DNA from 2 places in the Streptococcus himalayensis genome. Region 2 is predicted to be linked to the other one. Evidence: predicted binding sites of a transcription regulator. Region 2 holds the regulator's gene; the other holds the start of a gene.
What was found. The regulator CtsR, encoded in region 2, represses protease genes until heat stress. The targets are predictions, from matches to a motif close to TTGGTCAAAAAAGGTCAAANA.
Positions count from the first base shown of each region.

Region 1: a site for CtsR is predicted at 4,085-4,105, ahead of BFM96_RS00135 (ATP-dependent Clp protease ATP-binding subunit). Genes of this name have one in related genera too.

Region 1 is NZ_CP016953.1:41,151-57,252, forward strand. Features, by position in the region: gene BFM96_RS00110 (NAD(P)H-hydrate dehydratase) at 1-846, opposite strand, end outside; gene BFM96_RS00115 (bifunctional methylenetetrahydrofolate dehydrogenase/methenyltetrahydrofolate cyclohydrolase) at 858-1,709, opposite strand; gene BFM96_RS00120 (amino acid ABC transporter ATP-binding protein) at 2,099-2,833, opposite strand; gene BFM96_RS00125 (amino acid ABC transporter permease) at 2,826-3,515, opposite strand; gene BFM96_RS00130 (DUF1797 family protein) at 3,666-3,896, opposite strand; gene BFM96_RS00135 (ATP-dependent Clp protease ATP-binding subunit) at 4,148-6,358, shown strand; gene BFM96_RS00140 (NUDIX hydrolase) at 6,446-6,895, shown strand; gene BFM96_RS00145 (DUF1827 family protein) at 6,956-7,255, shown strand; gene BFM96_RS00150 (hypothetical protein) at 7,334-7,828, opposite strand; gene BFM96_RS00155 (restriction endonuclease subunit S) at 7,825-9,063, opposite strand; gene BFM96_RS00160 (HsdM family class I SAM-dependent methyltransferase) at 9,081-10,697, opposite strand; gene BFM96_RS00165 (DEAD/DEAH box helicase family protein) at 10,697-13,750, opposite strand; gene BFM96_RS00170 (helix-turn-helix domain-containing protein) at 13,904-14,227, shown strand; gene BFM96_RS00175 (ABC transporter permease) at 14,366-16,102, opposite strand, start outside.
Region 2 is NZ_CP016953.1:318,712-334,813, forward strand. Features, by position in the region: gene BFM96_RS01515 (ISL3 family transposase) at 1-201, shown strand, start outside; gene BFM96_RS01520 (adenylosuccinate synthase) at 322-1,608, opposite strand; gene BFM96_RS01525 (zinc metalloprotease) at 1,941-3,038, shown strand; gene hslO (Hsp33 family molecular chaperone HslO) at 3,078-3,950, shown strand; gene dusB (tRNA dihydrouridine synthase DusB) at 3,937-4,929, shown strand; gene BFM96_RS01540 (G5 domain-containing protein) at 5,063-9,760, opposite strand; gene BFM96_RS01545 (ATP-dependent Clp protease ATP-binding subunit) at 10,433-12,868, opposite strand; gene BFM96_RS01550 (CtsR family transcriptional regulator) at 12,872-13,330, opposite strand; gene tsf (translation elongation factor Ts) at 13,877-14,917, opposite strand; gene rpsB (30S ribosomal protein S2) at 14,999-15,781, opposite strand; gene pbp1b (penicillin-binding protein PBP1B) at 16,000-16,102, opposite strand, start outside.

The sequences.
Region 1 (16,102 bases), 280 kb from region 2:
GCGACTGGCATATTGCTTCATCAAACGTGGAATTTCCTGACTAATAGCCGTTGGAAGGGTAACATAGGTAGTCTCGCTGAGCTCCGCTGCAATGGCAGAATGAAGATACACCGCAGCCTCCACTCGCTCACGGAGCGAAACCTGCGGAAATTGACCTGCAAAACCAGCAATCATCCCAGCCAAGGTATCTCCCATCCCCCCTGTTGCTTGGTGCGGTCCACCAATCAACAAGCGAGCAACATCTTCTTGCCCCTTTTGATAAACCGTTGTTTCTTGGCTCTTTTGTACCAAGATGACATCTGATGGAAATCTTTCCAAAGCTCCAAGATTGGCACGGTCATTTTGCTCCTCAATCGCTAAGCCACTCAGTACTTCCCATTCTTTCTGGTGAGGCGTTAAAATACAGCCAGCTGGCAGAGCAGTCATCCCGTGCTGCTTGACAAACTGAATAGCGCCTCCGTCTAGGATGAGAATTTGCCCCTGACGAACTTCTTTTATAACCAAGTCAAAACAAGCCTGTTCTCGATTTCCCAAGGCAAGCCCTGGGCCTATGAGAATAACATCTGCTTTCTTGATTTGGCTGCACAGCAAGTCCTCCTCTTGGAAATCCATGCCCATGGCTTCTGGCAAAGAGGCATGAAGTGCTGGCAGATGCGCTCTTTCTGTCGCCACCGTCACAAGACCTGCACCACTGGAAACTGCCGCACGAGCCGCCATGAATATGGCACCACCATAGGGATAAGTTCCACCGATTAGCAGCACTCGTCCGTAGTCTCCTTTGTGACTGTTTGGCTGCCGCGGCTGAATCACTCGCCTAAGAAGGCTATCATCTAGAATTCTGACCATGGATTTTCACCTTATTTGTCCAAGTTCCGTTGAAAGGCCTCGAAGGTCTGCTCCATTAGCATGGTAATGGTCATGGGACCAACTCCACCAGGCACAGGTGTGATGTAGCTGGCGAGCTCTTTGACCTCATCATAGGCTACATCGCCAATCAATTTGCCATTTTCATCACGGTTCATACCGACATCAATGACCACCGCCCCTTCTTTGACAAAGTCCTTGGTCACAAAATGCCCACGGCCAATTGCTACAACTAAGATATCTGCTTCACGTGCTAGTTGCGCTAGATTTTCCGTCCGTGAATGGGCAATGGTCACTGTCGCATGGGCATCTAAAAGAAGTTGGGCCATGGGTTTTCCAACGATATTGCTCCGACCAATCACGACTGCTTTCTTCCCTTCAAGCGTAATCCCATACTCGCGGAACATCTCCATGATCCCTGCTGGCGTTGAGGGAATCATGACAGGATGACCGCTCCAGAACTTGCCCATATTGGTCGGATGAAAACCATCCACATCTTTTTGAGGGTCAATCGCAAGTAAGACTGCCTCTTCATCTATATGGGCTGGCAAGGGCAACTGCACCAAAATCCCATGCCAAGCATCGTCTTGATTGTAGCGCTCAATCAGACCCAGCAGCTCTGCTTGGGTAATCGTATCAGGAACTCGCACAACTTCACTGCGAAAACCAGCCGCAAGTGCTGAACGCTCCTTATTTCTCACATAGACTTGGCTGGCAGGATTTTCCCCCACTAAAATCACAACCAAGCCTGGTTCTAATCCCGTTTTGTCCTTCAAAAGAGCTGTTTTTTCTGCCAAACGCCCCTGTAACTTCGCCGCAAGCACCTTCCCATCAATGACTACCATTTCTCATCTCCTTTTCTTTTTTCCTATTATATCAAAAAATGAAAGCAGGCTCTAGCAGTTCTTGGCTAGATAGCCTTATAGTTTCTATCTATATCAAGCATTCTCTATCAGAATGGATACTCGTCAACATGCAATATCTGACATCGTTAACTCACCTTGCTCCAACAATTCAGCGGACTGTTGAAGGTTGGAAATGGTAGTGGGACAAACCAGCCTCAGCTACCCTCTAGTTCTACCTGCGGTTTTTAGGACACAAGCTACGCTAGTTTTAACGATTGCCTTCTACTATTCTCAATTGTGAAACCAGTCAGAGGTTGATGTTCATTGAGTATGACACTAAAAGCTGAGCAAGGGCCCAGCTTGAAACTTCGTGCTTAAAAATCGGAATACTATAACACCTTAGACAAGAAATTCTTTGTCCGCTCTTCTTTGGTTTCTTCAAAGATTTGCTGGGGTGTGCCGTCTTCTACCACAACGCCACCATCCATAAAGATAACACGGTCTGCCACTTCTCTCGCAAAGCCCATTTCATGGGTGACAATCACCATGGTCATCCCAGATTTTGCCAACTCTTGCATCACGCTTAAAACCTCTCCGACCATCTCAGGGTCGAGGGCTGACGTTGGCTCGTCAAATAAAAGAACATCAGGATCCATTGCTAAACCGCGTGCAATCGCAATCCGCTGTTGCTGACCACCTGATAAGCTCTGAGGGTAAGCATGAGCCTTATCGGGCAAGCCAACTTTTTCAAGCAAATCATAGGCAATTTTTTCAGCCTCATTCTTTCCCAATCCCTTGGTCTTCATCGGTGACAGGGTAATATTGTCTAACACCGACATATTCGGAAACAGATTGAACTGCTGAAAGACCATACCCATTTTTTCTCGCATCTTAAAAATATCATTTGACTTATCCGTGATATCAACCCCCTCAAAGGTCACCGTCCCCTTGGTTGGCACTTCAAGCAGGTTCATAGTTCGCAGGAAGGTAGATTTCCCACTACCGGACGGTCCAATAATCACAACGACCTGTCCCTTCTCAATGTCCAAATCAATCCCTTTTAGTACTTCATGTTTTCCAAATGATTTATGCAAATTTTTGATGGAAATAATGGTCTCACGCATGAGTTTGCCCTCCTTTGTTTAACTGTTTCTCAAATGCTTGAATAGCTAAGGTCAACACGCTCGTCATGACCAGATAATAAGCTGCCGCAAACAAGAGCGGTGTCAGGGTCAAATAGGTCGTTGCCGCAACGGTTGTCGCACCATTCCACAGCTCCATCACACCGATGGTAGATAAGAGTGAGCTGTCCTTAATAATGGTGATAAATTCGTTGCCTAAAGCTGGCAGAATATTCTTCACTGCTTGGGGAAGGATAACGTATCGCATGGCTTTACTTGGACGAATTCCCAGTGAATAGGCCGCTTCTAGCTGCCCCTTTGGAACAGCGTTAATCCCAGCCCGTACCGTCTCTGACACATAGGCTCCGCTATTCATGGAAATAATGATAATCCCTGGTAACAAGCGTGATAAATCAACCCCTAAAATCCCAATCTGAACCGTCGGTGCTTGGATTTGCATCATCGCAAAGGCAATCATAATCTGAACCATCATCGGCGTTCCACGAAAAATCCAGACATAAAGATTGGCTAGCCAAGCCAAGGGGCGAAATTTACTGCGTTGAGCAAAAGCCAGCGTCACTCCCAATATCGTTCCAAAAAAGACGACACAAACCGATACAATAAGCGTCACGACAGCCCCATAGTTGAAATAGGGTAAATACTTTGGTAAAAACGAAAAATTCATCATAGACCTCTCTAAATTCAAACTGAATATTAGTCTACCACAATATGAATAAAAATTCAATATAAAATTCAAAAAATACTAAATAAATATTTTTTAAACAAAAAAAGATCTAAACCTGTATAAAAACAAGCTTAGACCCCTTTGTGATTTTTAATAAAGCAATTCGTAAATTTCCATTGCAATCAAGTCAATGCTATCAAACGTATAGGTTTCACGTGCTGCTACATCGCGAAGTGTGAACACTGAACCATTTTCTTCATCGTAGTTGTAAGCAACTTCTGCTACCACAACTCCCTCACGTTCAAAGTTACGCTTTAGGTTACCGCCATCTTTGGCCATAGCCTCCAAGCGGTTGATAATTCGTACTAAATGTGATTCCATTTTACGTCTCCTATTTCCTTTATACGTTCCTATTTTACCATATTTTCTGCCTATTGGGCTATAAAAACTCTATTTTTACAAAAATTATCCCTTGAAATCCTCGATTTTAGCCCTCTTTCAGCTATTTTTTTGCCGTTCAATACTTTCTTCTTGCAATGTTTTCAAATACTGCTATAATGAAAGTAGAAAGTTTGACTAAATTTGACCAATGGTCAGATTGCTACAAGTATCAAATAGAAAAGAGGGATTATATGCTTTGTCAAAACTGTAAAATCAATGAATCAACTATCCATCTCTATACAAATGTCAATGGAAAACAACGTCAGGTTGACCTCTGCCAAAATTGCTACCAAATCATGAAAACAGATCCAGAAAATGCTATCTTCAAAGGTTTTAGCAACATGCACCAACCACTTGATCCGTTTAATGATTTCTTTGGCAATCTGGAAAATTTCCAACAACCACAAGAACCCAAAACACCTCCTACACAGGCAGGTGGTGCTGGAGGTCGTGGTGGTCAACGAGGCAATCAAACACCGCCACAACCAAAAGGCATTTTGGACGAATTTGGAATTAACGTCACAGAAATTGCCCGCCAAGGCAATATTGACCCCGTGATTGGCCGTGATGAGGAAATCGTTCGTGTCATTGAGATTTTAAACCGCAGAACTAAGAACAATCCTGTACTCATCGGAGAGCCTGGGGTCGGTAAAACGGCTGTTGTAGAAGGATTGGCACAAAAAATCGTGGATGGAGATGTTCCCCACAAACTTCAAGGCAAGGAAGTCATTCGTCTGGATGTGGTCAGTCTGGTTCAAGGAACGGGTATCCGTGGTCAATTTGAAGAACGCATGCAAAAGTTGATGGAGGAAATCCGCAAACGCAACGATGTTATTCTCTTTATTGATGAAATTCATGAAATTGTCGGTGCTGGCTCTGCTGGTGACGGCAATATGGACGCAGGCAATATTTTAAAACCTGCTCTTGCACGTGGAGAATTGCAACTGGTCGGTGCCACAACTCTCAACGAATACCGCATTATCGAAAAAGATGCAGCCTTGGAGCGTCGTATGCAGCCAGTCAAGGTTGATGAGCCAACAGTGGAAGAAACCATCACGATTTTGAAAGGCATTCAACAAAAATACGAAGACTACCACCACGTTACCTATACTGATGAGGCGATTGAAGCCGCTGCAGTCCTTTCCAATCGCTATATCCAAGACCGTTTCTTGCCAGACAAGGCGATTGACCTCTTGGATGAAGCGGGTTCAAAAATGAACCTCACCCTCAATTTTGTCGATCCAAAGGTCATTGACCAACGCTTGATTGAGGCTGAAAATCTCAAAACCCAAGCCACACGAGATGAAGATTTCGAAAAAGCAGCCTACTTCCGCGACCAGATTGCCAAATATAAGGAGCTGCAAAAAAATAAAATGCTGGATCAAGATACGCCGATTATCAGCGAGAAAACAATCGAGCATATCATCGAGCAAAAGACCAATATTCCAGTTGGTGATTTGAAGGAAAAAGAGCAATCCCAACTCATTCATCTAGCTGAAGACTTAAAAGCACATGTCATTGGGCAAGACGAGGCCGTGGACAAGATTGCCAAGGCCATTCGCCGCAACCGTGTTGGACTCGGTACGCCGAATCGTCCGATCGGAAGTTTCCTCTTTGTCGGACCAACAGGGGTCGGAAAAACGGAGCTATCCAAACAACTAGCCATCGAACTCTTTGGCTCAGCCGATAGCATGATTCGCTTTGATATGAGTGAATATATGGAAAAACACAGCGTGGCAAAATTGGTCGGTGCCCCTCCGGGCTATGTCGGTTACGAGGAAGCAGGACAGCTCACCGAGCGTGTGCGTCGCAATCCTTACTCCCTCATTTTGCTGGATGAGGTCGAAAAAGCCCACCCTGATGTCATGCACATGTTCCTTCAGGTATTGGATGATGGCCGTTTGACCGATGGCCAAGGCCGCACAGTCAGCTTTAAAGACGCTATCATCATCATGACCTCCAATGCTGGTACAGGCAAGGTTGAGGCGAGCGTCGGCTTTGGAGCTGCACGCGAAGGTCGCACCAATTCTGTTTTAGGAGAGTTAGGCAATTTCTTCAGCCCAGAATTCATGAACCGCTTTGATGGCATTATCGAATTTAAAGCCCTCAGCAAGGACAATCTCCTTCATATCGTCCATCTCATGCTAGAGGATGTCAATCAGCGTCTCTCAAGCAATGGTATTCATCTGGATGTCACAGATAAAGTCAAGGAAAAACTGGTTGATTTAGGCTACGATCCGAAAATGGGGGCAAGGCCTCTGCGTAGAACCATTCAAGACCATATCGAAGATGCTATCACCGACTTCTACCTTGAACATCCGACCGAAAAATCCCTCAAAGCTGTTATGGGAAGCAAGGGCAATATCCTCATCAAGGCAAATACAAAAGAAAAAGAAGCATAAAATTTCTTCTCATTTCTCCTCAAAATAGCTAGGTAAATTTTCTGTAATGTGTTATAATATTCCTATACAGATTCGCGAGGAAATCCTATGACTATTGCAACTTTTGGAGAGAAAAAAGAGGGAGTTGACTACACCAATCGCTATGGAGTCTATGCAGTCATCCCTGATAAAACTAAGGAAAACATCATTCTGGTTCAAGCTCCCAACGGTGCTTGGTTCTTGCCAGGTGGTGAGATTGAAGAAGGCGAAAATCACCTAGCAGCCCTTCAGCGTGAGCTCCTAGAAGAGCTGGGTTTTACAGCAACCATTGGCCACTACTACGGTCAGGCTGACGAATATTTCTACTCTAGCCACCGTGATACCCACTTTTACAACCCTGCCTACATCTATGAAGTAAGCCAATTTGAGCAAAGTCAAGCTCCTTTAGAGGACTTTAATCAGCTAGCTTGGTTTCCCATCGATGAAGCCATCGCAGCATTAAAACGTGGCAGCCACAAATGGGGTATTGAAATGTGGAAAAAACAACAAGTACACTAAAAATGTCTACTACACCATCATCAAAAAGTGCTATAATAGAACAAAAGCAAGGAGGAATTTATGAAACTCATCAACACAACCAATAGCCACGCCCGCTTGGTACAAAGCCAGTTAGAAAGTACCGATGCGACACTGGTTGAAACCTTCTCTGCTGGAAATACTGACGTAGTTTTTACCCAAGCACCCCTTCACTACGAAATCTTGATTTCCAACAAGCACCGCGCCATTCGTGAGCAAGAAGTCGATAAAATCCGCGAATTCTTCCTCAAGCGAAAAATTGACACCGCCCATATCGATCAAGCGGGTATCAGAACCATCTATTCGAGCAATTTGATTGAAATCTCCATTCCGATTGTGTGATGAACGATAAACCCACCCCATCAGTTGAAACTGGTGGGGTGGTTGTTTGCTTTATGGATTTCTAGTAAATAAATTTTTTTAATCTGGAAATAATGGGACGCTTGATTCGCTCACAAAGAATGTCCCTAGAGCTTGCTTTTCTTCTTGCTCTATTTGATCTATTTGTTTCCGTGAGATATCTTTTCTATGTTTCACTTCCCATTTCATACTTCTGATGATTGTAAAAATATAGACATCGAATACATTGTATTCTTTACTGCGATTTTTATTTTCCAATCGCACAGATTCATGATGGCATTCATCTAAAAAACTTTGAAATAGTCTATTTATTTCATCGCTTGCAAAAAAGTATATTTCACCGATGAATCCTTGAACCTCTGGAAAGAGTATAGGTAAGTACTCATGATTCGCTGTTAATTTTTGTAATTTATGAACTAAGAGTCCATAAAGACGGAACCTTTCTTCAAATATCGCCTTCTTTTTCTCATATCTATAGGTGATATGAATCGTTAAAAAAGTTAGAGGTAGGCTCAGTAAGGCACATAAGGCCTGTATCCAATCTGCTCCTATCATTCCACTTTCACCTGACCGTTCATAAGCATGGGCAAGAGCCAGTCGCGGAGTTGGGCGAGGTTGCGGTTTTCTATCATATTTAAGCTTATTTTTGAAAAAATAGGTTTTGCTAAATAGTGGTATTTTTCTTCTAATACCCGCTTATCTGGAACTAATAATTCAATTTCCTTCAAATCAGTATTATTAACCGCTTGTTGTGTCGCCCCATGAGATAAATCATTTTTTATAGATTCGAAACCTGAGAATCGAATAAAAGAAGCTATATATTCAAAACTTTCAGCGGAACATTGTAGACCAACGAAACCTGTTGAAAAAATATAATTCTCTATAAAAACTGACATTTCCGATGTTAAAAATATATGTTTTATACTATCTTTCATTTTTGCAAACCATACAGAATTTAAAATTGGCTGCATATTTGCTCTACTAGGTCGGCTTTCGAATTCAATCACTTCACCATTAGATATAGTTGTTTCGTTTACGTCCGCCGTGGCTAAATAGTATTTTTGGAAAAAATCATTTACGCCTGTTTTAATTATTTTACAAAGATTATTATTTACCAAACTCTTCACTTCCCACCCCTTAGGAATCTCTCGCTTGAGGGCTTCGTTGTAGACCATCTCTCCACCTGATGATTTATAGGGTTTGCCGTTTTCATCAGGAAAGTCAAACTGGACAAACCAGTAATCATAAAGCTCTTTTGCCATTCTCTCCAACTCCTCATTGATTCGATTGTTGAGGGCAATTTTTTCGTCAAGGGCAGAAAGGAGGGTGGCGATTTTTTGTTGGGTGTGGAGGGGAGGGCAAGGCACTGAGAAACTTTCCAAGTTCTTCTTAGATATTTCTTTAAATGTTGTTCCTGAACCTAAATTCTGTAAATTTTCTTTGGACGCTAATAGGTAATAATACAAAAACTCGTTATTTAAAATCTCCTGATTTACTACAATATTTTTAAAACCCTGATTTGTATATAACGGCTTTTCTGCAATAGCTAATAATCCGATTGGAGCCCTACTTGATAAAAGTACAGTCCCCCTCGGCAGATATTGTCCAATTTGTTGAGCTCCTAATTCAGTGATATTTCGTTCTCCACATTTAACATATTTATTGTTGCTATTTGATAAATCTTTGGGGGTTATCCACGAAAGTTCACCACCATAATATTCAGGCTTAGATGTCGAAGGTGTAGCCCCATTATGTATTGTAGCAATATTTTTTAATTTTTTTAGCTTCATTAAAGTATCTTCCCTATTTAATAATCATCATTCCCAAAACCTAACTTCCCTAACTGCCCCATTATCTCTTCTTCCAAGGTCCGTGATTGGCTAAAGAGAGCTTCCAAGCTGGCTTGGTGTTCTGCCATTTGCCTTTCAAACTCTTCAGCGGTAATGTCCACATAGTCAATCTTAATCTCAAAATATTGCCCTGCACTCAAGGAATAGTTTTTCTCTTCAATTTCCTCATAGCTGACAAGGACGGAAAAGTTTTCCTTGGCTTCTTTGTCGATAAAGGTATGGATGATGTCTGTTTCTTCCTCTGCTGAGAGGACTGTTTTTTGATTGCTCCCTTCCTTGACCTTGCTTCCAAGATTGGAGGCGTCAATCAAGATAACATCTCCCTTATTGGTTTTATCAATGAAAAGAATAGAAACATTGGTTCCTGTGGTCGCAAAGATATTGGACGGCATAGACACAACTCCTGCTAGCATTTTCTCTTTGACCAGATGTTGACGGATTTTCTTATCAATCCCTGATTGAGCTGTGATAAAGCCGGTCGGCACCACAACAGCCGCCTTTCCATCTTCTCTCAGCGAGTAGATAATGTGCTGCAAGAAGAGCTGGTAAATCGCCATGCTCTCTTTTTTCTTTCTAGGAATGCTTGGCACCCCTGCAAAGAAGCGGCGGTGACTATCGACCTGCGTTTCTACCTCTGCCTGCCAATCTGAAAAATCTAGCTTAAACGGCGGATTTGAGACGATATAGTCCATCTTTTCAGTATGCCGATTTTCGATAATGGTATTTCCTTGGACGATATTTTGAATGGAATGACTGAGACCATTTAAAATCAAGTTCAAGCGTAGCAGATTGGAGGATTTTTGAGAAATATCCTGACTATAAACGCTAGTCTTATCTGTTCCGATTTTCCCTGCCAAGTTCATCAAGAGACTTCCTGAACCAGCTGATGGATCATAAATCTTGACATTGTAGGGATCGTCTTTTCCGACCAAGATTTCTGCGATAATTTTTGCGACAGAATGGGGAGTATAGTATTCTGCGTATTTTCCGCCACCATCTTTGTTGTAGTCTTTTATCATGTATTCAAAAATAGTCAGGAAGAAGTCAAATCCTTCTGAAAAGATTTGCTCATCAAAGCGGACAGAAGCCAGTTTATTGATGATTTTTTTAGCCACATCATTTCGTTTTGAAAAATCAGCGACATTTTCTGCGATTAAGTGGGCATCAAAGAGGCGGATATCTGTATTTCCAGCTGTATGGACAGAGAAAATATCGTTATTTTCAACGGCAATAGCATTTAAGGTATCATCAAAGGTCTGGCTAAAATCAGCTTCATTTTGCTTAGGATGAAGGCTTTCAAGTAAATGCTCGACTTTCATTCTTGCTGTGTTATTTCCAATGTCCATGAGGAGAAATTCATAGTCGTCCTCAGAAAGAGTCACCAATGTTTGAAACTCATAACTTGGGTCCACTTTCTTGGCTTCATAGAGAAACTTATCATTTAAAAATTTATAGAGGAAGGACTGGGTCAGGAGTTTATACTCTCCAGCTTCTCCTCCCAGTCCTGCATGGGTAAAAATTGCCTTTAAATCATCCACTAATTGTTTGATGGTTTCTGTATAAGTTGTTTCCATTAGTATTCATATTCTCCTATATATTCATCTGTGATGAGTTTTGAGAAATTCATCACCACTTTTGGGGTTACTTTTAAGTTTAATTCTTTCATACTTTGTCGAGAAATCTGCGTCGCTTCTGTCTCGAAATAAGTTTTTCCAGCTAAAATTCCTTGATTGTTCATCACGCGCCGATCCAGTTCCTTTTTTGAAGCCTTCATCATTTCAAAAACCGGACGATGTGTTTCAATATCCTTGGTTTCTGTCACCTGACGATAGGCTCTAGCATACTTTTTATCGTGATGAAAGGCTTTCGCTAATTCATCATTTTTTTGATTTAAAGACTTGATTTGTTGCTCAATGTCTTTAAAGGCTTTTTGATGTGCATAAGCAAGGTCAGCTGTAAATTCGCCCATCTCTTGATTGACTTTTTGCAGAATACGCTTAAATTCCTCATATAAGGAAATCCATTCTGGATCTGTCTGATCCCAATTCCCCTCTAGCTCACGTGCAGCCTGACCTTGTGCTTCTAGCATGGATTTGGTTGCTAGTTGTAATTCTTCTTCTCCTCGCTTAAAAAAGGTAAACTGAGTCTGACTCATAGCAAGATTGAGTAATTCAGTACTCGTTGTCTGTCCTCCTTGCTCCAGCAGATTCATCGTTGCCAAACGATTGGTCACCATCGATAGCAAGCTCGCTACACTTGAGCGATCCACTCGCTTTTCCAATTCCTCATGACCAAACAAGCGTGCTAGATTGTAGTTCTCCTTGAGATTTTCTAAGGCCTTTCTGAGCTCTTGAAGTTGTTTCCTATCTTGAATAGTAGAAATTTCTCGATCAAATAACTCTAAATTCTCTGTCGGATAAGCCTGTAAAATGCTTTCTGCTTCTGTTAAATGCTGAGCAATTTCATCTGCGGACATAAAAATCGAACCGAAGACATTTTCTTCATCCAAAGCATCCGCATATTCACGGTTCAACTCATCAATATAGGCTTGGTTGGTCAGGTCAAATTCTTGGGAAATATCTGCAAAGTCAACCACATAGCCCAAACGATAATCCTTATAAGGACGGTTGACACGCGTCAGCGTTTGTAAGAGATTATGGGCACGAATTTTACGCCCTAGGTATAATTTTTTCAACCGTGGAGCATCAAATCCTGTCAATAACATGCTGTAGACAAATAAAATATCAATTTTACCAGCCTTAAAAGCTTCTCGTTCTTGCTTCATCTTCTCCTTGTCTTCCACATCATGAAGAATAAGAGCACCACTTAATTGACTTTCTCCACTTTCTTGACGCTCTAATAGCTGACGGTACAATTCCCTAGCCTGTTCAGAAGAATGAGCGACCACCATCGCGCCCATCGTTTGATCTGCAAATCGAATGCGAAACTCTTCAAAATCATGAAGAATATAGTCCAACATAGCAGAAGCATAACGCGAATGAGCTTTGAAATCTTTTTCCTTGATACTCCCTTTTTCCACCTCGTTCTTTAAGGCTTCATCCAAAGCATTTAATTGTTCTTGATGAGAAAAAGCGATATCTTCTCTCATCAAACGAAGAGTATAGCCATCCTCAATCGATTGATGGTAATAATATTTATGGATGTAATCTCCAAAAATTTCGCGTGTCGTCTGTTGCGATAATTTCTTTTGATTATTCTCTTCTTGGTAAGAAATCAAGGGGGTCCCTGTAAGAGCTATCTTGATGGCTCCCTCGTCAGCATTGTAAAGATTGGGAAGATAAGACCCCGTTACATTGTAGGAACGATGGGCTTCATCGATAAAGTAAATATTTTGCACATTCAAATCATAGCCTGACTGATCGGTCAAATCTGTATCTTCATTGACTTTTTGAATATTCACAACCGCAATATCTTCTGAAAATGTTCCACTTAATTCAGCCTTTGTCGCAATCCGTCGAACACTCAACCCTCGCTTTCGAAATTCTTTTTCCGCTTGATCAGCCAAATCGAGGCGATCGACAATAAAATAAAATCGCGGAACCTTGCCTTGCTCTGAAAAATAATGTTTGAGATGAGCAACGTTAAAAAAGGCAAGAGCCGTTTTCCCCGAACCCTGCGTATGCCAAATGACCCCCTTTTTCTCACCACGCTTGAGCATTTCTACAATCGCTTTTGTCGCAAATAGCTGTGGATAACGCATAATATGCTTTTGAATGAGCGGTTGACCATCCTTGTCCTCTTCTTCTACATAGACGATTCCATATCTTAGTAAAAATTTCAATCGTTCTGGATGATACAGCGATGTTAAGAAATGATTGAGCGGGGTAGTTTCTGCACAATTCGTCTGAAATGCTGGTGAATGCTTTAAAACTGTTTTGTTGGTATCATATAGGACTTGGTCAAGGATTTTCTCGGACAAGGGAGAGACATCATCCACCAATTCACTCCATCTTTCTTCCTTGAAAGAATTGAACTTGGTCTTTGATTTACTGGTAGAAGCATAATAAGACCCCTGCATTTGATAACCACCATCTGTATGGTAGGGCATATTATCAGAAAAGGAGATGAGCTGGGTGATATTATGAAATTTTCGAAACTTCTGATTTTCAAATCGTCGTTCCATACGCTCAAACTCTGACCGAATACCTGTCATGCCATCTCGAATTGCATTTGGCTTTTTAACCTCAATGTACGATAGAGGTAGACCATTGACAAAAATCATGATATCCGGTCGAAAACTAGCTCCCTCATGCTCACAAGATACCTCCAGAGATACCTGCAAGGTATTGTTTCTAAAATTTTCCCAGTCTATCAACCGATACACCGAGTTCTTCCCTCTCCCTTGTAGACGGTTAAAAAAGTCTCTTCCTAGGTCATCCTGCCCCAGTTCCAATCGAATGTCTTGGACTTCATGACAAAAATCATCCTCTGTCGCTTCTGGATTCAGTTTCAAAAATGCTTCTTTAAATACTGGTAGTAGAATATTGGTAGTAGCATCTCTTGACTGAAGCAAAGGATCATGCTCTGCCAAATAAAGATACCCCAAACGGGTCAAATGTAGTAAGGCTGGTAATTGAACACGCGTCATTTCATTGTGATAAACCATAATATACCCCTCGTTTATATAAACTCTCAAGCTATATTATATCACTTATATAAACTATTAGTAAATAAATATCGCAAACAAAATACTAATAGTTTATATATCAAACCTACGGAAAAATATACAATTGTTTATATCAGATACTAAGGAGGGGATATGAGTAATCTAACACGACGAGATATTGGTAGGCTCATTCGTCACTATCGTTTGGAAAAAGGATTTACCCAGCAAGAGTTAGCTGAACGTGCAGAACTGAGTCTTCCCTACATCAACTTTTTAGAGAATAATAAAAGAAGCGTCTCCTTAGAAACACTATTTACTATTTTAAATGTCTTAGAAGTCTCTCCTAGCAACTTTTTTCGCCCATTTTCCTACAGTTACGACGAAAACCTATCCGAGCTTATCTTACGCCTGCAAAATTCTCCTGAGCAAGATAAATACATCGCTTTATTTCTAGATATCCTATCCCTTGGCAAGTAATCACTTCCCACGATTTTCCTAACTATTTCCTAGCCTAAACTTCTTTGTTCAAAGATGACAAAAAGGACTGGATTCTGCTTCACACAGAATTCAGTCCTTTGTTGTCTATAACTTTTTTAGTCAGACCTAGAATTTTATCTAATCCACTGATTTTAAAGCTTCTAACATATCTAAGCGTTTCAAGCGTCGGTTTACCAGTAATCCCAACATCAACAAAATACTACTGATTACCAATAAAGGCAAGACATACACTTCCCAAGAAACAGTCGTTGGAAACAAGGTCGTATTTGAGCTGATCATGGAAAGAAGCACTTGGTGCAACACACGCCCGCCCAGCAAACCTACAAGCATCCCAAGTATCGATAACACGATAGTCTCTCGATAGATGTAGAGCGTGACTTCCTGATGGTAAAAGCCCAGTACTTTTATTGTAGATAGCTCACGAATGCGTTCTGCTACATTGATGGTTGTCAAATTATACAAAATCACCAAGCCGAGTAAAATGGACAAGATGATGAGAATCATCATGACAGCCGTTAGAGAGCTTACGATGGTACGCAGCTGACTGACCAGACTTGTATTTTGCACAACTGCCGCTACCTTATCAAGCTTCAAAAGCTCACTGCTGACTTGCTGGATGGCTGCTTCTGTTTGATTGGCTAGCGTCACAAAATAAGCATTTGATTGATAGGTTTCTCCTGTCAATGCTTCAAAATAATCAGCTGTCATATACAAAAAATGGCCTGTGTATAGTTCCGTAATTCCTGCTATTTTTAGCTTGAGAGGTTTCCCTTGGTAGGTGAGAGGGAGCCAGTCGCCAACGTCTACTTGATAGAGTTGTGCCAGTCTGGTCGAGATAATCACGCCATCATCGCTTAATGTCAAGGGCTTTTGATTGCTGGCTCTCAAGGTTACAAAATCTGCCAACTTTTCTACATCCCTTGTAACTACCCATGATAAAGTCTGCTCTTCTTTTACACCCGTAATCTCTTGCTGAGTAGTTTCATAGCGAATCGGCAGAGTAGCCCGAATGTCTGAAGGCCAGTTCTCTATTTGCTCATCAGAGGATTTTGCCACAGCAATCACATCATAGGTCAAGAGCTTACCAAACTGCAAGTCCGCCACTTCTGAGATAGAACTCCGAATGCCTAGACCAGCGAATAAAAGAGCAACAGAACCTGCAACACCGATAATCGTCATCAGCATTCGCTGCTTATAACGGAATATATTACGCGCCGTGACCTTTTGATGAAAGGACAATCGGCTCCACAACCAAGCCCATTTTTCTAACCAAATGTTTGAGCCTGCAACTGGAGGCTTGGCCTGAAGCAAGCGAGCTGGCTCTTCAACCACATCTCGTCGTGCTACCAGATAAGCTGGAAAAACCGCCGACAAGAGCGAAAAGCCCAAGGACAGCAATAAATAGCTAGGGTAGAAATGAACTGCCGAAGGACCTAAGACCGTTCGCTCGGTGACAATCCGATCGATTACCGGAGAGAGGTAGAAATTTCCCAAAAACACTCCAACCACCGTGCCGGTGAAACTAGCAGTGAGACCATAGACCACAAATTTTGCAATGATTTGTCGATTGCTATAGCCCAAGGCCTTGAAAATCCCAGCATGGGAACGTTCTTCGTCTACAAAACGCGTCATCGTTGTAAAAGTCACCAAGGCCGCCACCAGATAGAGAACCAGTGGAAAAAGATTTCCCACCGCTCTAATGCTCGTTTTAGCATTGTTAAAAATCATATAGCCATTTCCACCTGCCAGACTAGAGCGAGTATAGACTTGATAGGTTGGTTGTTTTAGGCTATCAATCTCTGCTTGGGCTTTTGATAAGCGCTTTTCTTCGGCTGCTAATTTGTGACTTGCTTC
Region 2 (16,102 bases):
TTTTTGAAGGACAAGGATAAGATTCTCAACGCCATGGAATTGCCTTACTCAAATGCCAAACTTGAGGCGACGAATAATCTCATCAAAGTCATCAAGCGTAATGCCTTTGGATTTCGGAACTTTGAAAACTTCAAAAAGCGGATTTTGATTGCCATCAACATCAAAAAAGAGAAGACCAATTTGGTCCTCTCTAGGTGTTAGCTTTTCATCTACCCACTACAGTTGACAAAGAGCCCTTAAAACGAGGCGTAAGCCTGTAAAGAAGAAAATTCGTTTCCGCGAATTTCTATTTCCAACCTAAAACAACCCGTCAGGGTTGTTTTAGCCCCATACGCTTTCCAAGATATTGGTTTGTTCGCGGCCTGGGCCTACGGAGAAGGTTGAGATGCGAACGCCAACGAGTTCGCTGACGCGACGGACATAGTTCCGTGCATTTTCTGGGAGTTCTTCTAGGCTACGAGCGCCTGTAATATCCTCAGACCAACCTGATAATTCTTCGTAGATTGGTTTGCAACGTTTGAGTTCTTCTAGACTTGCTGGATAGTGGTCAATCCGTTGTCCATCTAAATCATAGGCGACACAGATTTTTACCGTTTCAAGGCCTGAAAGAACGTCAATTGAGTTCAAAGATAGATTAGTAATTCCTGATACGCGGCGACTATGACGCATCACAACAGAATCAAACCAGCCAACACGGCGCGGACGACCGGTAGTTGTCCCATACTCATGCCCCACTTCGCGAATACGATCACCGATTTCGTCAAATAATTCCGTTGGGAATGGTCCATCACCGACACGGCTAGTATAAGCTTTACATACCCCAACTACCTTATCAATCTTGCTTGGACCAACACCTGAACCAATGGTCACACCACCTGCAACTGGGTTTGATGAGGTTACAAATGGATAGGTTCCTTGGTCGATATCAAGCATAACCCCTTGTGCTCCCTCAAAGAGAACTCGTTTACCTTGGTCGAGGGCATCATTCAAAATCACCGAAGTATCCGTCACATATTGCTTGATTTGCTGACCGTATTCGTAGTATTCTTCAAAAATTTCGTCAAATGCAATCGCTGTGCTATCATACAATTTCTCAAACAGACGATTTTTTTCTGCTAGATTACGCTCCAAGCGCTCTCTGAAAATTTCGCGATCCAAGAGGTCTGCAATGCGGATTCCCACACGCGCAGCCTTATCCATATAGGCAGGTCCGATCCCTTTAATGGTCGTTCCGATTTTATTATCGCCTTTTGCTTCTTCCTGCAATTGGTCCAACTTGATATGATAAGGCAAGATAACATGTGCACGGTCTGAAATCCGAAGATTATCTGTTGTCACGCCCTCTTCATGCAAGTAGTTCAATTCCTTGACTAAAGATTTTGGATTGACCACCATACCATTTCCGATTACAGAGATTTTTTCTGGGAAGAAAATCCCTGATGGAATCAAGTGCAACTTGTATTTTTTTCCGTCAATCACGATGGTATGACCTGCATTGTCACCCCCTTGGTAACGGGCAATCACTTCTGCATTGGCAGACAAGAAGTCTGTGATTTTTCCCTTCCCTTCGTCCCCCCACTGGGTACCTACAACTACTACTGATGTCATGTCTTTATGGACCTCCATTTTTATTCGGCTCCGACTTGGTAGCCGCTAGGCGAGGATACCTTCTGCATTCCTCTACTGTTTTGATGCAGTAGATCCTCCACCGCTTTCTCAGGCACGGCAGGATTTTCACCTGCTAGTTTCTCTTACAATTCATTATATCCGATTTTTACCGTTTTTTCAAGATAAGACCCTAGCATTGTCCGTGAAAGGTCGATTATCATCTTGAAAAACGCTGCAATAGTTTGCAAAAACTGAACATTTCCTCTTTCAAAAAAACTAGACAAAGCTGAAAAAGCATGCTATACTAAAATAAAAATAGAACAGGAGAAACCATGCTTCAAAAACCCAATCTTTTGAAATGTATCCATATCCTCTTCCTTTTTCTCGGATCTCTTTGTATATTTTCCGGTTTTGCCCTTTCAGGTTATTACGCTGGTCAGATCCAGGATAACTTGTATGCTATTCCATTGCACATCTTTTTAGGAGTTCTAGGATTTTATCTGGCACTTATTCTACATGAGCTGGGCCATGCCTTTTTTGGACGAATCAGCGGCTACAAAACCGTAGCCTTGGGTCTTGGCAAATGGAATCTGGTATATTCACAAACGGGCACTCACTTCAAAAAGAAATTGCTACACAAGGATGTTGCAGCTCAGTACATCGGTGTGAAAGAAAATCGTGAAACGGGCAGAGACATTCTCATGCTTTCTGGCGGAATCATCGTCCACCTGACTCTCATTATCTGCTATCTTATCCTTGGTTCTCTGAATCAATCTTGGACCTGGTTTCTTCCACAAATCTGCCTCAATGCTGGACTTTTCCTGCTCAATCTCAACCCCAATGGCATTACGGACGGTGCCAAAATAGTGGAACTAGCCTCCTATCCTGAGCACAAGGAATATCTCTATCTGGAGTTAGACCATGCTGCCCAAGTATTTTTAGAAAATCAAGAGGTCAATCTAGCCGATTTTACCAAAGACTCCCCTCTCGAGCGGGGAAGTATTGCCCAAACCGCCTATCTCAATCACACAGAAGGCCTGATTGTTCACGGTGAGATAGAAGAAGCCCAATGCCGCTTAGAAACCGTCGTCCATTTCACGGAAAATACTGTAATCCGCATGCTAAGCAGGACGCTTCTCCTTCTTGCCTATCTCCTCCAAGACAAGACGCAACAAGCACGAGACCTCGCACAAACAAAAGACCTCAAAAAAATGTTCCAACAACCGCAAAGCCAATTCCAAATCATCAAGGCCTACTACGAAATCTCTGTTTTAAACGATAGCAAATCTGCCCAAAAATCGCTTGAAAAGGCGAAACAATCTTGGCAATTCTCTCACTTTCTAAAAGATGAAAAAGACTACTATCAAAAACTTTTTGACACTGTAAAATCCCAAATCCAGCCAGGGGAAAAGTCAGAAATCAAAGCCTAAGCAAGCCCCTTCAACTACTTTTTATGATAAAATAGAAGAATGGATAAAATTATTAAAACAATCTCAAATAGTGGCTCTTTCAGAGCCTTTGTGCTAGACAGCACAGAAACCGTCAAAACTGCCCAAGAAAAGCACCAAACCCTTGCAAGCTCAACCGTTGCCTTGGGGCGGACCCTGATTGCCAATCAAATCCTTGCCGCTAATGAAAAGGGCAAGACAAAAGTAACCGTTAAGGTACTGGGGTCTAGCTCTCTAGGAGCTATCATTTCCGTAGCAGATACCAAGGGCACTGTCAAAGGCTATGTGCAAAATCGAGGCGTTGACATCAAGAAAACGGCGACTGGAGAAGTCTTGGTCGGTCCCTTTGTCGGTAATGGAGAATTTCTCGTCATTACCGACTACGGCATGCGCAATCCCTATCATTCCATGACTCCTTTGATTACAGGGGAAATCGGAGAAGATCTTGCCTACTATCTGACCGAAAGCCAGCAAACACCATCCGCTGTGGGACTTAATGTCCTGTTAGATGAACATGACAAGGTCAAAACGGCAGGTGGCTTTCTCGTGCAAGTCCTTCCAGATGCTAAGGAAGCAGAAATCGCCCGCTTTGAAAAACGCATCCAAGAAATGCCTGCCATTTCTACCTTACTCAGCTCAGAGGACCATATCGAGGCCCTTCTTGCAGCCATTTACGGCGATGAACCTTACAAACGTCTATCCGAAGAAGAACTAAGCTTTTCATGCGATTGTAGCAAGGAACGCTTCCAAAATGCCCTCAATACTCTGCCAAAATCAGAATTGGAAGCTATGAAAGAAGAGGACAAGGGAGCAGAAATTATCTGCCAATTTTGCCAAACTGACTATCAATTTACCGAACAAGACTTGGAGGACTTAATTCGTGACAAATCTTAATACGCCCTTTATGATTGGAACTGTCGAAATTCCCAATCGTACCGTTCTAGCTCCTATGGCAGGGGTGACCAATTCTGCCTTTCGTACCATTGCCAAAGAATTAGGAGCAGGGCTGGTTGTGATGGAAATGGTCTCTGACAAAGGAATTCAATACAATAATGAAAAAACCTTGCACATGCTCCATATCGATGAGGGAGAAAATCCTGTTTCCATCCAATTATTTGGAAGCGATGCAGACAGCCTTTGCCGTGCTGCCGAATTTATCCAAAATAATACCCGCACAGACATCGTTGATATTAACATGGGCTGCCCAGTTAATAAAATTGTCAAAAACGAAGCTGGAGCTAAATGGCTAAAGGATCCCGATAAGATTTACCACATTATCCACAAGGTGCAAGCAGTCCTTGACATTCCCTTGACTGTCAAAATGCGGACTGGCTGGGCAGATACTAGTCTTGCTGTGGAAAATGCCCTTGCCGCAGAAAGCGCTGGTGTTGCGGCTCTCGCTATGCATGGACGAACTCGTGAGCAGATGTATACAGGAGAAGCCGATCTGGAGACACTGCGCGATGTCGCCCAAGCCTTGACTAAAATTCCTTTCATCGCCAATGGCGATATTCGCTCCGTAGAAGAAGCCAAGCAGCGTATTGAAGAAGTCGGTGCTGACGCTGTCATGGTCGGGCGTGCTGCTATGGGCAATCCTTATATTTTCAACCAAATTAACCATTACCTTGAAACAGGAGAAATTCTTCCAGATTTGAATTTTGGCGATAAGCTGAACATTGCTTTTGAGCACCTGACTCGCTTGGTCAATCTCAAAGGGGAAAGCATTGCTGTGCGCGAATTCCGCGGTCTCGCTCCTCACTATCTCCGCGGAACAGCTGGGGCTGCCAAAATCCGTGGAGCCGTTGCCCGTGCCGAATCTGTGGAAGAAGTTGAAGAACTCTTTAACCAAGCCCGTGAAGCCTATCAAAAATAAAGTGCATACTCTCTAAAAATCATAAGAGCATTATCAAAAATTTCCTGCCTACTCAAAAAACCAGAAGTTTCGGCAATAGAACTTCTGGTTTTTTGTTTTGTCAAATGCTCACTGATCAACTTGAGGTGACTGTTTAGTTATCCCCTCTTTTATCGATCACCATAACTCCAATGAGATTTGGAATTTCTCTTCTCTCAGCTCCCAGCCATTTATAATGGATACCATCAGAGTCTAGTACCACTTGATTCTCTCCAGGTCCGATATTAAAAGGAGTCATACTGATTGAAATATGCATAGAAACATTGTTTTTATCCATCATATTGTCCCAATGGCCCTTTGAATGTTTCCATTGATCGAATAATTTATTAGCAATATATTCTTCAGATACATACTGATACGGACTTTGGGGAGCAAAGGCAGCTAGATTTTCTCCCATATGTCCTCGATACTTAGGATCTGTAATAATACCTTCATGCCATTTTCGACCGTCTGGACGGGTATGTGCGAGATAGTTTTCCTTGACCTTAAAGCGAATACCACCAGCTGTTTTTAATTCTGTTGCCCGAGCATCTGCTGGTTTTATCAAATCCACATTGTCAGTCATCAGACGCAAACCTCGTTTTTTACGCTCTTCATTAGTCTTATCAATAATAATCTGACTGATCTTTGCTTGATCCAACTGTGATAACAAATAGTCTAAGAGTTGTCCATCGTATGGTGGATTGATTGTTTCTTTTCTTTCCGGAGTCGTCTTCCAAATAGCTGTATTATAAAGTTTAATATCCGAATTTCCAGCTAGCTCAAACCGCTTCTCTGCTGGAAGGGCTAAGATTTCTTCAAAAGTAGCGGGTAGCTCTTTAGCGTATGAATTTCTCCAAGTCTTTTCATACCATTCTTTTCCGGTCGAAGTGCGTTTTGGCTCTGCTGTTCCCACTTCTACGATACGACTCACAGGAGCAAGCATGAGTTTCTCACCGCGAGGGATTTCCTCTTGTGTCGCTGTCAGTTCTTTACCAGAACCTTGGAGTTGTCCTTTGATGTAAACTTTTTCGTTTACAACATATTTGTACCCATTTTTTCCTTCTTGAATGACCCGGGTTTGACCTTTTGGAAGGCTCGCATTTTCCCGCGTAATGGTCTCAAAGGCGAGGTCTTTTTTATGGACATTTTCACGGACAACTCTCCGAGTACCAATTTCTAGGATTCGATGCTGAACTGGTGTTTTGACATAGCTATTGACTTTTTCTTTTTCGAGCACACGGCCTTCTGCTGTATGGACACGGTAGACAGTAATTTTTTCACCGTCTTTACCGGCTTGAATTTCCTTGCTTTGTCCTTCAGATAAGTTAGGATTTTCACGAGTTTCTGTCGTAAATTTCAAAACTTCTTTTTCTTCGACTTGCTTAATCTCCAAGGTACCGACTAAAACCACTTCATCTTGAGCAGACGTCGTGATTTGCTCCTTGAATTGCTCATGGTCTTTTTGGTCGTGAATCTTGGCACCATTGCGATATGGCACTGCCCAAAGCTCTTCGACTTTCCCTTTTTGTCCTTTTTCCAAGACTTGCCGTTGACCAAGAAGGATCTGGTCAGATTTTTTCTCAACGACCTTGTAGTCTAACTCTTTTACCAACCGGCGTTCGTCTCGGTACTCTGGGGCAACGTAGCGACCAACTGCTACCACTTGAGTAATCGGCGCTACCACCAAAGGAGAGCTTCCCTCAATCGGCTTGCGGCTACCTTCAACTTCTACCCCTTCTCGGAAATCGGCACGATAATAGGTCGTCTCACTACCATTTTTACCTAGAATCACCACGCGTGTCTCACCAACTGGTAGATACGGATCATCGATTTCCTTGGTGTCAAAGGCTAGGACTTTTTTATCCTCGATAATCTTGGTTGTAGGAAGTGGCCGTGTCCCACGGCGGACACGAATCGGACGGCTATCAGGAAACTCCCCAGTCGTATAGAGGAGTGGTCGATTTGCTCTCCACTCGTATTCATAGATAGGATTATCTGGGTCTACATTAGCAAACATGCCCTCTGGAAATACTCGGAAGAAAATATCCGAAGACACAGACCAATCACTATTTATCTCTATGGACCGTATAGATGGTAATTTACTTGAAATGCGTCTCTCAAAAAGTTCTTTTATCATTTGAAGTTCTTGAGAAGTCAAGTTATTTTTATCTATTACTCGTATCTTGTTCTCTTCACCATTAGGATTTTCTGTTACTAAAGTATCTTTAGGTATTATGATTCCAACGTGAAGAGTTCTAGATTTCACATTTTCATTGAAAATTTCATCCACAAAATTTTCAGCAATATTATGATACGATGTGCTATAATTATTCTCTCCAAATACTTCTTTTGCAGCATTAACCACTACATCTGCAGAGTCTTGATATGCAGAACGAAGTATATTTGCTGCATATTCTTTATCTTTTTCTGTCAGTCCTGTCGCGAAATATCTACGAACCCAAATTCGAAAATCTTCATGTGTCCCATCTTCTATAACTTCTTCTCCAATATCAAGGTCTGGATCCTCAATATATTCGACAGATTTGTAGCGACGAGATTCTAGATAGAGTTTGCCATACCTCTCTCTCCGCCCGAGTTGTGGTAATTCCGACAAGCTCACACTAGCCGCAAGAGCATTATCACGCAATTTAGCCATAAATGCAGCTTTATTGTCAACATCTCTGGTAGTACCTGTATCAAAACGTTTGTCTAGTGTAAAGCCAGAAAGACGATCGTCTTCTGAATTAATTTTTAGACGATCTACTCCTTTTGGCTTGCCATCTGGCCATTCTTCATAGATATTTTCGACTTTTTCTGTCTCGGTTTCATCGATCAGGGTTCGCTCTGTATTTCCATTACCAGAAACAACTTTATAAACTTTATCATGAATGCCATTTTTTCCAATCGTAATACCTGTTGGAAAGGCAGTCGCAATATACGAATCATCAAAATGATTGAGAAGTGGTCCTTCTATTTTTGGTAGAACATAGAACTCTCCATCAGAATCTCTAACAGGAGTCTCAGGATACACCATCGTCGGATGCTCTACTATTTTCACAGAGTTATCTGAATTTTGCATTTCAGGATTATCAAGAGCATCATAAAGATAATCATCTAAATCACCAGTAGAAGTAGGAAAATTGTCCGCTATTGGACTTACATAATCATCTTCTCCATATTTTATATTTCGTGCATAGGCTTCGATGGTGTGGTTATACTCGTCCACAGTCCGCTCACGCACAATCTCGACATCTTTGGTTCCTACTTCGATGATGGTCTTGGTTAACTCATCGGCAATAATTTCATCGGTTGGGCGATCATGGCGAATTGTCGTTTTTCCACTTCCTTGTTGAATGACCCTGTGCGTACCTTTGTCAAGGTCTGGATTTTCTCTGATTTCCGTATCTGACCCCACTTGGATATCTGAAGCGATGACAGGTCGGTCCTCTTCTTGAGGGAGTTCTTCTGGAGTTCCTGTTGTCGGCTGAATAGCTGCTTTATTAACCAAGACAACGCGATCCTCAGCTGGTGTTTCTTCTACTGGCTCCTCTTCAGATACATTGGTCACAACTCCATTGGTTGTTGTCAAGGAGATTGAGCTTGTAACCTTCCCATCTCGACCTTCTGAGAGGACTTTTTCATCGCCTGGGCCTACTTCTTCGCTCACGCGGATAACGGTATTGTGCCTGATAGGCGTTGTTTCTGAGACAACTTCCGTCGTCACTACTGGCTCTTCATAAGTCCCGTACTCAACGATGGCTTCGACTGGCTCTTCAATAACTTCCTCGCGGATCAAACGATGTGCAATCTCTTGTCCATCCAGCAAGGTCACTTCATAAACAGCTCGTTTTTGTCCGTCTTTCCCAGCCTGAACGACACGGGTTTCCCCTTTTTTCAGATTTGGATTTTCAATATTTTTAGAAGGATGTGGAATGGAAATCAGGTGCTCCCGCTCTTCTTTTACAGAGTTATCCACGAAGGACTGGATACTGGATGCATGAGGTTCCCCAATCACTGGCTCTGGAAGAACCTTGTCATCCGTGCTACCTAAGTTCTGGACCTTGTCTGGAAGAGTTTGAGTTCCAGTTGGCTTTTCAGTCGGCATTTCCTTAGAAGGATTTGATGTATCTGATGTCATTGGTACGACATTGGCTTTGTCTGGTTGGACGACCTTAGCAGGTGCTTCGTAGGTTGCTTTTTTTGCTGGGGCATTTGCAATATAGCCTACATAGACAAAGTTCGGGATTTCTGCTCCTGCTGGCAATTCTGAACCTTTGGATAAGGTAAAGCTTTGGTTATAGCTCGCCAAACGATGACTTTCAACTGCACTCACACTTGGCAAGGCGTAAGAAGCTCCTAGGCTAGAGAGTACGACCATTGATGTGATGATGGTTTTCTTGCTGGCACCTTTTTTAACCAAACTAATCCCAATCACCAAAAGACTAACCCCGGCCGCTCCAGTTAAAGCAAGAGACATCTCACTACTTGTTTTTGGAAGTACACCCGAAGTCTGCACAGGACGATAAACCAAATAATAGCTTTGATCTTCATTCGTCACATTTCGAGGAAGATCACGTACAATCAGCGCTTTCTCTGCATCTGTCAATTCATCTTCAGATACATATTGGTATTGAACCGAGAATTCTTGCCCCTGACTAACTTCTCCTAATTGATCAGCGGATACTGTCTCTACTGGTCCTGTCAAACCTACTAGGGTTGAACCAACGGCTAGCGACACCGTTCCGATTGCTAATTTTCGAATGGAAAACTTCATCAGTTGTTTCCATTCAAAACTCTTACGTTTTTTCATCCTATTCTCCTTTAGAGTTTTACTTTTTTATAGACTTTAATTTTTCTATAAAATCACCTATATTGTACCACTCTCACCATAAAAATTCAATAGATATCTTGCTATTTTGACAAAGTTTTTAAAAATTCGGGGGGGGGGTAAATGTTAGTTTAACAATTATTCTAGACTTAAAAATAATAGGATACATGCATATATGTGTCTATGACCTGTTCTTCTTATACCCAATGAAAATCAAAATTAGCATCTTGATATTTTCTTAGGTGGTTTGGATGTAAACTACCTGTGTTCTATGATTATTCATCTTATTTACTGGAAAAGTATCCTGTTTAACTCATTTAGTTCTCTACATTTTTAACCTAAAATAAATACGTTTAAATAAAATGGCTATTTTTGAAATTAAATGAGTATTATATAGGTTTTTATCTGTTGTCTACACAGAAAAAGACAGGGCTTGCCCTATCTTTTTGATTGTCCTTATACTAAATCTGACTAGGTTCCACAATTGATAATTGTGGAAGGTTGGAAATAGAGCTAGCGAAATGTTTGCTAGCCTCTTCCACTAGAATGTTGATTTATCAACGTTTTACAAAGCAGACAACTACTGCGTCAAACTGTTAAAGCTATAAAAGAAACGAGGCTGGACACTTTTATCTCAGCCTCGTTTTCCTATAATTACACTATGTCAAACTTGAGTTTATCGCCTTTGACACCGACTTTCAAGCTCCTTCCTTCGCCTAGTTCTCCTTTTAGCAGTAACTCTGATAGCGGATCTTCGACTTGGGTTTGGAGGGTTCGTCGCAAGGGTCTGGCCCCCATTTCTGGGTCATAACCTTCTTTTGCTAGCCATTTGAGAGCAGATGGTTGGAATTTCAATTCCACATGCTTGTCTCTGAGTGCTGCAATTAATGGACCTACCATGACTTTGACCACTTCTTGCATATGTTCACTCGAGAGACTATGGAAAACAACCTTTTCATCAATCCTATTGATAAATTCTGGACGATAGGCTTTTTTCAACTCTTCTAACATGCGTTTTTCCATATTGGCATGGTCAAAACGTACATCACGTGCCCCAAATCCAACGGTTTTGTCATCTCGAAGGCTGGTCGCCCCAAGGTTGCTGGTCATGATAATCAAGGTATTTGAAAAATCAACCTTGCGTCCCTTGCTATCAGTCAAAACGCCGTCATCCAAGACCTGCAAGAGCACATTGAAAATATCTGGATGAGCCTTTTCCACCTCATCAAAGAGGAGGACAGAGTAAGGCTTGTTGCGGACCTTCTCTGTCAATTCGCCGCCCTCGTCATAGCCAACATAGCCCGGAGGAGCCCCGTTCAAACGACTTGCTGCAAATTTTTCCATATATTCACTCATGTCAAAGCGAATGAGAGCTGATTCATCATCAAACAGCAATTCAGCCAAAGCCTTAGCCAGCTCTGTCTTTCCGACCCCTGTCGGCCCCAGAAACATAAAGGAGCCGATAGGACGCTTGCTGGTTTTCAAGCCGGATTGATTGCGACGAATCGCACGGCTAATCGCTGAAATTGCTTCGTCTTGTCCGATGATACGCTTATGCAGTTCTGTTTCCAAATTCAAATATTTCTTGGCATCTGTCTGACTTAACTTTTGAACAGGAATACCTGATAAACGGCTCAAGGTCGTCAAGATATCCGCCTCTTCCACCTTTAGGGTAAAGGGTTGCGGAGATAGCTCTTTTTTCAATAGGCGAGACACTTGTTTGAATTGTTGATCCATCACCGCCACATCCAGTTCTGTCAACTCAGACTGGGACATATCCCCCTGTTTTGCTCCCTTATTTTGCACCGTGGCTGCTGCCTCATCTAGCAAATCAATAGCCGAATCTGGCAAGTGCTTACTGGTCAAATACCGATGGGCATAGGTGACTGCCGTTTCAATCGCTTCATCTGAAATCACCACCTTGTGATGGGCTTGATAGCTTTCCCGCAATCCCTTCAAAATTCGAATGCTGTCTGCCACACTTGGCTCATCAATGGTGATTTTCGCAAAACGACGAGAGAGAGCTGCATCTTTTTCGATATGCTTTTGGTATTCTTCCTGAGTCGTTGCACCAACCGTCCGAAGGGTTCCACGTGCCAAGGCTGGCTTGAGAATATTTGCCGCGTCCAAGGTCGAATCAATTCCGCTTCCAGACCCCATAATGGTATGCAACTCATCAATAAAGAGAATAACACGGCCGTCTTCTTCGATATCTGTGATGATATTATTCATCCGCTCCTCGAAATCTCCACGGAAACGCGTCCCTGCTACCACATTCATCAAATCTAGCTCGAGTACCCGCATTTTAGCCATCTCGTTAGGAACAGATCCACTTGCCACTCGTTGGGCAAGACCTAAAGCCAAAGCTGTTTTTCCAACTCCCGCATCTCCGACCAAGACCGGATTATTTTTGGTTTTTCGGCTCAGGATTTGAATCATTCGCGAAATCTCTTCGTCACGACCAATGACCGGCTCTAATTGGCCAGTTCTTGCTAGTTCGGTCAAATCACGGGTATAGTCTTCCAGACCACCGCTTTGCGGTTGTGGCATCCCCATCATATTGGCCATATTTTGCTTGTTTGGATTAGGAGCTTTCTGCAAGTTTCGAATGGCTTTCCAGGCTTCCTTGTCCCAACCCGCACGTTGGCTCAGATTTTTCCGCAAGTCTGCAATCCGAACAGCCTTATCCGTCTCTTCATAGATAAAACCTGCCTGCTCTAAAATATGAGCCACAAGACTACCACGATCCAAAAACATCGCTAAAAGGACATGCTCAGTTCCTATACTTTTTGAACGAGTAGCCGAGGCAATCTTCTCTGCTGTTGCAAACAATTCCTTCAAGCGATAAGAAAAGGCAAGTTTTCCTGGTTTCGCTTCTTTTTGATAGGCTTTTCCTGTCACAGTATAGGCCGCTTCTTCCAGATTGTCCACCTCCAGAGGATAATCATTGAGGACCGAGCCTGCTACACTATAGGGATTATTGGCAATCGCGATTAAGACCTGCCAAGACTCCAGATAGTCCGTTTCAAAATGACTAGCTAACACTTGAGCCGACGCCAAGCTCTGCTCCAAGGCCTTTGAATACTTCATCTTCTACATTCCTTTTCTATCTACTTGTTGTAAAATCCGTTTTAACATCCGTGCCCGAATCTTCTCAGCACCCTCACCTAGAACCATATCCGTCGCTAAAGACAGGAGAAGTTGCCCTTCCTGATAACTCAAAACTCCTTTTTCAAACAACATTTGAATGACATCTTCGAACACTTGCTGGCTAAGATGTTCGCCAACACTACTAGCCAATTCGCAAATCATATCATGATGGTTTGAAAATTCAACCTTGCCAATCCGGATATAGCCACCACCGCCGCGCTTACTCTCGACAATGTAGCCGCGACTTTCTGTGAATCGCGTCTTTAGGACATAGTTTATCTGGCTTGGAACGACCTGAAAAACATCTGCCAACTCGCTACGCTTTAACTCTGCAATGCCCACTCGTGCAAGCAGGGCTTTGATATACTCTTCAATACTATCTGATGTATTTTTCGCTCCCATAGCCGACCCCTTCTCTACTGATATTGACCATCTTTGACTATTATACCCTAAAAGGCAAACTTTGAAAAGCAAAAGCCATGCTGATTTTCTTTCCCACCATTTTTAAAGAAGTCCTTAAAACAAAGCTACTCACAGCCTTAATGATACTCCTGTAATTTCAAAAATAGGCATACGATATGTATTTTTCATTCCCTCATATAATGAAGTTGGCTAAGTAAGTCCAATAGGATGATTTTTTAGCAGAGGAAAAAGACAGCCATAAAAAGAGATAATTTATATCCAAACTATCTAAGAAAGCAGGCAAAATGCTACCTTTGATTTTCATTGTGTATTCAATCGAATGATCTAGATGAGGCTGAACTGCCTATAAAAATTGTTGGTTTCCGAAAAAATCTAGCATCCCGTTACAACCTTAGTTATTTCCAACATCCTGAAACGAAAGGTACCCCGCATACTTTTCAAACCATTTACCCCTTCATATCCTAAAAAATAGTTCTAAATCCTCAAAAAAATCGAACCCCTAAGAGTTCGATTTTGCTAGTCGATTTATTTACCAAGAGCCGCAGCCATTGTTGCAGCAACTTCTGATTCGAAGTCGTTCGCTGCTTTTTCAATTCCTTCACCCACTTCAAAGCGTGCAAATGCTACAACGCTAGCGTTCACTGAGTCAAGGTAAGCTTCAACTGTCTTGCTGTCATCCATGATGTAGACTTGTGCAAGAAGGGTGTAAGCTTGGTCAACTTTTGTATTGTCAAGCATGAAGCGATCCATTTTACCTGGAAGGATTTTATCCCAGATTTTTTCTGGTTTGCCTTCAGCAGCCAATTCTGCTTTGATGTCTTCTTCTGCTTGCGCAATCACATCGTCAGACAATTGTGCTTTTGATCCATATTTCAAGAATGGAAGGGCTGGTTTACCAACCATTGCACGGCTTTCATTGTCTTGTTCGATTGCGTGGTTCAATTGTGCCAATTCATCTTTCACGAATTGCTCATCCAATTCTTTATAAGAAAGAACAGTTGGTTTCATGGCAGCGATATGCATGGATACTTGTTTTGCAAGCGTTTCATCGCCACCTTCGATGACAGAGATAACACCGATACGTCCGCCATTGTGTTGGTAAGCTCCAAATGCTTGCGCATCTGTTTTTTCAATCAAGGCAAAACGACGGAAGGAGATTTTTTCTCCGATTGTCGCAGTTGCGTTTACGTAAGCTGCTTCAAGCGTTTCACCTGAAGGCATTGTAAGGGCAAGTGCTTCTTCGTTGTTAGCTGGTTTACCTGCTGCGATTACTTTAGCTGTTTCGTTTACCAATTCAACGAATTGAGCGTTTTTCGCAACAAAGTCCGTTTCAGCATTTACTTCAACAACTGCTGCTACATTCCCATCTACGTAAACACCAGTCAAACCTTCTGCTGCTACACGGTCAGCTTTCTTAGCTGCTTTTGCCATCCCTTTTTCACGAAGCAATTCAATCGCTTTTTCGATGTCCCCATCTACTTCAACAAGGGCTTTCTTCGCGTCCATGACACCAGCACCAGATTTCTCACGCAATTCTTTTACAAGCTTAGCTGTAATTTCTGCCATTATTAGATCTCCTATTTAGTTTTATTGAAAAAAAGGGGAGGGCTGAGCCCGCCCCTTAGGTTGTTTTACATGTTTATATGATTAGTTGTTTTCGCCTTCTACAACTTCAACGATTTCTTCAATAGAAGTTGCTTCTGTTTCAGTAGCTACAAATTCTGCTTCTACTGATTCAACGCTATCTTCACCTTGACGACCTTCGATGATTGCGTCAGCCATTTTCGCAGTGATCAATTTAACTGCACGGATTGCATCATCGTTTGCTGGAATGATTACATCAATGTCATCTGGATCTGTGTTTGTATCCACCATCGCAACAACTGGAATACCCAATTTTTTCGCTTCTTTCACAGCGATTTGCTCTTTATGTGGATCCACTACATACATAACATCTGGAATACGTGGCATTTCTTCGATACCACCCAAGAATTTTTCAAGACGAGCACGTTGTTTGTTCAACAATGCTACTTCTTTCTTAGGAAGAACGTCAAAAATTCCTTCTTCTTCCATGCGTTTGATTTCTTTCAAACGAGCGACACGTTTTTGGATGGTTGCCCAGTTTGTAAGAGTTCCACCCAACCAACGGTGGTTGATGTAGTATTGACCTGAACGTTCTGCTTCTTCTTTTACAGCGTCAGCAGCTTGTTTTTTCGTACCAACGAACAAGATAATCGCATCGTTTGCAGCTGCATCACGGATAAAGTCGTAGGCTTGATCAGCGTATTTTACAGTTTGTTGAAGGTCAATCACGTGGATTCCGTTACGCTCTGTAAAGATGTATTTTGCCATCTTAGGATTCCAGCGGCGAGTTTGGTGACCAAAGTGAACACCAGCCTCAAGAAGTTGTTTCATTGAAATTACTGCCATGAGTAATGTCTCCTTTTTTGTTTTTTCTCCTCTTTTAGATTTCAACTTGCAGGGCGACCAAGCGGCAACAGCTCCACAATTCATCTAAAATGAGTATTTGTTGTTTTTACAACCTACTTAGTATACCAAAATTTTAGATGATTGACAAGGGATTTTATACAGAATCTGACATTTTTCGATGAAAAACTCTGCTGATTCTTCACCAACAGAGTTTTGTTTTATCGATTTCCTAAAATAGCTGCCCAGGCTTTCTGGTAATCGCTATCTGAACCACCAATTCCAAAGCGATAGCTTGTAGCAGGGGCGCCATTTTTTGCCCAA